2 regions of the Mesobacillus jeotgali genome follow, and region 2 is predicted to be linked to the other one. Evidence: predicted binding sites of a transcription regulator. Region 2 holds the regulator's gene; the other holds the start of a gene.
The links. Region 2 encodes Rex, which represses fermentation and respiration genes when NADH is low (regulators of the CRP and FNR family bind a similar motif). Its sites were predicted from a motif close to TTGTGAAATATTTCACAA; they were not measured.

Region 1: the regulator Rex is predicted to act here: its motif matches at 1,928-1,945, upstream of FOF60_RS07590 (hemerythrin domain-containing protein).

What each region holds. Positions count from the first base shown of each region.
Region 1 covers NZ_CP109811.1:1,539,679-1,542,844, forward strand. The annotation lists gene FOF60_RS07575 (FAD-dependent oxidoreductase) at 1-893, shown strand, start outside; gene FOF60_RS07580 (ferredoxin family protein) at 893-1,177, shown strand; gene FOF60_RS07585 (hypothetical protein) at 1,453-1,788, opposite strand; gene FOF60_RS07590 (hemerythrin domain-containing protein) at 2,004-2,531, shown strand.
Region 2 covers NZ_CP109811.1:249,265-252,430, forward strand. The annotation lists gene abc-f (ribosomal protection-like ABC-F family protein) at 1-916, opposite strand, end outside; gene moaC (cyclic pyranopterin monophosphate synthase MoaC) at 1,097-1,591, shown strand; gene FOF60_RS01380 (redox-sensing transcriptional repressor Rex) at 1,619-2,284, shown strand; gene FOF60_RS01385 (YdiK family protein) at 2,311-2,511, opposite strand; gene FOF60_RS01390 (CPBP family intramembrane glutamic endopeptidase) at 2,515-3,166, opposite strand, start outside.

The DNA.
Region 1 (3,166 bases), 1.3 Mb from region 2:
TAGAAAATGGCAAGGTTATAGGGGTGCGTACCGACCGCCCTGATGGAGAAGCATTTGCCGATGTTGTCGTGCTTGCAGATGGTGTAAACTCCCTGCTCTCCAAGCAGCTTGGCTTCCACAGGGAATTCCGTCCTGATGAAGTTGCCCTGACGGTTATGGAAGTAATCAATCTGCCGAAGGACAAAATAAATGAACGCTTCAATCTTGAAGGAAATCACGGAACTACGATTGAGATTTTCGGTGATTCAACACAAGGCAATCTTGGTACCGCCTTCCTTTATACTAACAAGGAAAGCTTGAACATCGGTGTAGGAACTACACTTTCAAGCATGATCAAAGCTAAATTGAAGCCATATGAGCTGCTTGATTACCTGAAAAAACATCCAATGGTTCGTCCTTATCTAGAGGGAGGGGAATCGGCAGAGTACCTGGCCCACTTAATCCCTGAAGGGGGATTCAATTCCGTGCCAAGGGTTGCCGGAAACGGTGTGCTTGTAGTAGGAGATGCTGCCCAGCTGGTAAATGCCATTCACCGTGAGGGCTCAAACATGGCGATGGCTTCAGGGCAAATGGCAGCAGAAGCCATCGTAGAAGCCAAAAATGATGGCGACTTCAGCGAGAACAGCCTGAACCGCTATAAGGAAGCATTGTTCGGCAGCTTCATTATTAAAGACCTTGAAAAATATAAGGATGCTGCACATACCTTTGAGACATACCCGCAATATTTCAAGGAATATCTGCCAATGATGAACAAAGCAATGAGCAAGTTCTTCACAGTAGATGGAACACCTAAGAGAGAAAAACAAAAGGAAATCATGCGCAGCGTGACGGCTGAAAAAGGAACCTTTAAAGTAATGCAAGACATCTATCGTGCCTGGAAGGCGGTGAAATAATGTCAACGACAAACATCGAGGAAAAACAATTTCTTTTAAGGTTTAAGTGTGACACGAAATCACATCTGACAGTTTTGGACCATGACGTCTGCATGACGCAGTGCCCTGACAAACTCTGTACCGTATTTTGCCCGGCTGAAGTATACAAGTGGGAAGGGAAAAGGATGCAGGTAGGCTATGAAGGCTGTCATGAATGCGGCAGCTGCCGGATCGGCTGCCCTTACCAGAATATCAAATGGGAATATCCAAAAGGCGGACACGGAATCGTATTCAGGCTAGCCTGATTTGTTTGGTTAACATGAAAAGACCGGCGGACAAATCGTTCGCCGGTCTTTTTGTTGTGTAAGCTTGTCTAATAAATGAGGAGAATGGAAGGATAAATAAATGATACATGGACTGTGAGAAGGAAAAGGAATAAAAAACAAACTGATATAGATAAAGGAATATGTACTCAACAAGCTGGCCATCAACAATTGTTCTATATTCATCATATGTAAGTTAATTCACAAATGGGTTCAAAAAAAGGTGGAGCTTTTAAGTGAGGGATTTGAAAGAGGGGTTAACTGATTTTTTCTTGCTGGCGTAATGCGTGAAGCTGGTCACTGCGGATCTCTTTTTCTATCTTCCGCGCTGCCTCTACAGCATCATCAAACCGGTCATACAGAGTTGATTCATAAACTGGTTTGTCAGCATCATAGATTCCGGATGAGTCTGATTTGTATATAGTTACGTTCCAATGATAGAATTCACGGTCATTGTCTTGATGTCCCTGAAGTCCAATTATTAAGTGGGTATGCAGTACATCAGGCTGGATTTCGAGGAACGCCTTCTTGTCGCTAAGCCCTGCTGGCACAAGTGACTTTTGATAAAAATCCCGGTACGAATTATTCTGCAAGGTGAAATCACTCCTTTTCCATTAAGCTATAACTTTATTATATGTAAGGATTTATAATATTTGAAGGCGAATTGTTAAAATTTTTTGAAATTTTAACAAAGTGTCATTTTTCCTTCACATTTTCTTAAATAAATCAAAATTGTGATGCCTATCACAACTGAGACTTCAATTGCTTTTTATAATCAAATTATAAGAGATATAGGAGGCCGATTGATATGACAGGTTGTATGAGCGGTATAAACCAAGATTCAAGTTTTACATTAAGTGCAGGTCTTCAGCAATTAAAAAATGAACATCCCCCCTTATTGGATATGCTGGCAAACCTTTTGGATATTTCATTGAAAATTGAGGAAGGGGGGCAGATGGAGGAGAATTTCTCAAGGTTGAGAGAGCTGGTCATTGAGTTTCTTGCTGAGCTTGAGCCGCATTCTGAGCGTGAAGAAGGCGTATTATTTGAAATGATGGCTGTTTATATCGGAAGGGAAATGGGGCCGATTGCGGTTATGGAATATGAACATGATCAGGCAAAACGATTCATTGGAACCTTCCTCCATAACACAAAGGATGGCACGACAGGTTTTACAAGTGAGAAAATGATTGAAAACGCCCAGATGATTAAAAATGCAAATTACACTTTAGTGAGCCATTTTGCTAAAGAAGAAAGCATTCTTTTCCCAATGGCAGAGAATATGTTCAGTGAGGAAGAAAAGCAGGAACTGGCAGCGCGTATAAAATTGATCTAATAGGGATAAAAAAGCGCATGCTTCAGTCAGCACCGGCGCTGGACTATGTGAAAAATAATTTAAAAAGGGTGAAGCCGTCGCGGCTTCACCCTTTTTGTAGTGCGCCCGGCATGGGTGCAATCTATAGGGTGCAAGTCCCGAGCCACGAAGGCAGTAGTAGTGGTTAGCTTAACGCAAGGGTGTCCGCGGCGACGCGGAATCTGAAGGAAGCGAGCGGCAAACCTCCGGTCTGAGGAACACGAACTTCATACAAGGCTAGGTACCATTGGATGAGTTTGCTACACAAAACAAAGTCCTTACTGCCGAAGGTGGTACAGAGTAAATGAAGCAGATAGATGGAGGGAAAGATTGTACTCTTACCCGGGGAGGTCTGGTTGAAACGCCAAGTACACTTGGTAACCTATTTAGCAATAAATAGCTGAACAACCAGAAGTCAGCAGAGGTCATAGTACCTTACCGACTCGAGACGGTAGGGGAAGGACTGAACAATTAGGAAGAACGAGAACTAGGTATACAATTCCTGTGTAGAAGCAGACAATCCGAAAGGACTTACTTGAAGGAGGACGTGGTGAATTCCACAGGGGACTTCAGGAGGGTGGAGCAGGAATAACATAATTAGACTTCTACGTTCACGT
Region 2 (3,166 bases):
TCCGATCGATTTTTTCAAGCTGCTTCCTGCGGCTCTGGGCACGCTTAGTCGTTGATGCCCTGGCCAGGTTTCGCTGGATAAAGTCCTGCAGCTTGGAGATCTCATCCTGCTGCTTCTCATACAGCTTCAGGTCGCGTTCGTAATTCGCGGCTTTCTGCTCTAAATATGAACTGTAATTGCCAGGAAACTTCGACAGCTGATGGCGGGAGATTTCATATACTTGGTTCACGACCTTATCAAGGAAGTAACGGTCGTGGGAGACAATCAGGATGGCTCCGTTATAGCCCTGCAAATACTGCTCAAGCCAGGAAAGCGTATCAATATCCAGGTGGTTCGTCGGTTCATCCAGTATCAAAATATCCGGGCGGGTCAATAATAGCTTCGCCAATGCGAGTCTAGTTTTCTGTCCGCCGCTTAAAGTGGATATTTTTGTGGAATAATCAAAAGAATGGAAGTTCAGCCCGTGGAGGACGGAACGGATATCGGCTTCATATTGGTAGCCGCCTTTTTCCTTGAACTGGACCTGCAGCAAGTCATACTCTTTTAGGACTCTTTCATATTCTGTCTCGTTTGACAGGATGTCTGGATCCGACATTTTTTCCTCAAGTCTGCGCAAGTCTTTTTCCATGTTGTGCAGATGGTCAAAAACAGCCAGCATTTCATCCCAGATGCTTTTCTCGGACTCCAGACCGGTATTTTGGGCCAGATAGCCAATTGTTGTACCTTTTGGGCGGATGATTTCGCCGCCGTCATGTGATTCGTACCCGGCGATGATTTTTAGCAGGGTTGATTTTCCTGCCCCGTTCCGGCCGACAAGCGCTACTCGGTCATTGGTCTGTATTTCAAACTTTATATTCGATAAAATAAGATCAGCAGCAAAATATTTTGATAGCTGATTAACCTGTAATAAAATCATTATTTTTCACCTCTATTGCCTTAGAGATAGTGTAACCCATTAATATAGGCACGGCAATATGTGCGAACTGCGGTAGGTGGGACGGTATAAAAAAATTCCCTTTGTATTGTGAACATTGAAACAAAGTTCACACACAAGTTTGACAAAATAGTGTATCATTTGGTAGAAAGGAGCTTTTACATGGCAGAATTTACGCATTTTAACGAAGAGGGCAGAGCAAAGATGGTCGATGTGAGTGAAAAAGCGGAGACGGTTCGTACTGCAGTCGCCCATTCAAGCATAACCGTGAATGAAGATATATATGTGAGAATCACTGAAAATAAAATGAAAAAAGGGGATGTCCTTGCAGTGGCACAGGTAGCAGGCATCATGGCGGCGAAAAAAACGTCAGAAATCATCCCGATGTGCCACCCGATTCCATTAACAGGCATTGACCTTTCATTCGAATGGGAGCAAAATGGAAATGACTATATTTTAAATATCGCTGCATCTGTTAAAACAAAAGGGAATACGGGTGTAGAAATGGAAGCGTTAACAGCAGCTTCAGCTTGTGCGCTGACTGTTTATGATATGTGCAAGGCCGTTGATAAAGGCATGGTGATCGGCAAGACGTATCTTGTTGAAAAAACCGGCGGTAAAAACGGTGATTTCAAGAGAGAAGAAAAGTTGAGATAGAAATACGGACAGGGTGGAGGATGGAGAATGACGAATGATGCTATGAAGATTCCGCAGGCAACCGCAAAACGTTTGCCACTGTATTACCGGTTCTTATTGAACTTGCATTCTTCAGGTAAGCAAAGGGTGTCATCCGCGGAATTAAGTGAAGCGGTAAAAGTGGATTCAGCGACAATCCGGAGGGACTTTTCCTACTTTGGAGCTCTGGGTAAAAAGGGGTACGGCTACAATGTCAATTACCTGCTGACTTTTTTCCGAAAGACGCTTGACCAGGATGAACTGACGAAGGTAGCCTTGATTGGTGTCGGAAATCTGGGAACAGCATTTTTGAATTATAATTTTTCCAAGAACAATAATACGAAAATTGAGATCGCCTTTGATGTGGATCCAGGCAAGGTTGGCACGAAAATTGGTGACGTTGCAGTGTATCACATGGATGACCTTGACAAGGTTGTCGTCGAGGAAGGTATCCAGGTCGCAATCCTGACTGTTCCTTCAGCAGTAGCACAGTCGATAACAGACCGATTGGTGCAGGCGAATATCAAGGGAATCCTGAACTTTACACCAGCGAGACTGAATGTGCCGGCGTCCATCAGGATTCATCACATTGATTTGGCGGTTGAATTGCAGTCATTGATTTATTTCTTAAAGCATTATCCAACAGATACTGAAACAACAGAATCGGTAGAATAAAAAATAGCTCCTTCATGATGAAGGAGCTATTTTTTCTGTATATTCTTAAGTTTAAAATGGAACATGATCATCCTGATGCCGGACCCGAAGTCGAACGTGGCAAGGGCTACAAGCAGATAGCTAAAGAATCCCCAGCCTGTCTCATTTACATTCTGGATGGCGAAATAGGTGAATAAGCTGCCTAACAAGATGTAGACAACGCCTGAAAATAAAGGCGATTGCTTCATAACTTAAAATCCCCCAATAAAGCTTTGAATTTTCTCTGCTTCTTTTATCATTCTCTCAATGTCTTCCCTAAATACGGATTGAATCAGTACAACCATTGTATTCATTGTAACATGGGCAATGATTGGCACGATAATCCGCTTTGTTTTTACATAAAGGAAAGCAAAGGTGAATCCCATTGCTGAGTACAGGATCACATGCTCCGGCTCCATATGCGCAAGCGCGAATATGACAGAGCTTATGAGCGCTGAGAAAAAGAAATTCATTTTCTTATGCAGGCTGCCGAATATGATTTTTCGGAAGACGATTTCCTCTAATATAGGGCCAATAATCGAACTGACTAAAATGACAATCGGGAACATTTCGATCAGCTTGATGATTTCCTGTGTATTCTCCGAGCCCATTTCGATTCCAATCATATTCTCGATGCTTGCCGCAATCGATTGGGCGAACAGAGCAAGGAAGACACCAGCGAAAGCCCAGGCTGCTGAGCTTACCGGTGATGAAGCATCACGCAGGTCAGCACCTGTCCTGCGTTCCTTCCTTAGCAGCAGGAGCACAATCACAAGTGTCAGCGAAAAGCTGATCACGAGCCAGTAGGGAATCGAGAGTGTCTCCATTTCTTCCAGGCTTTTTCCCATTGCAGCTCCAATAAAG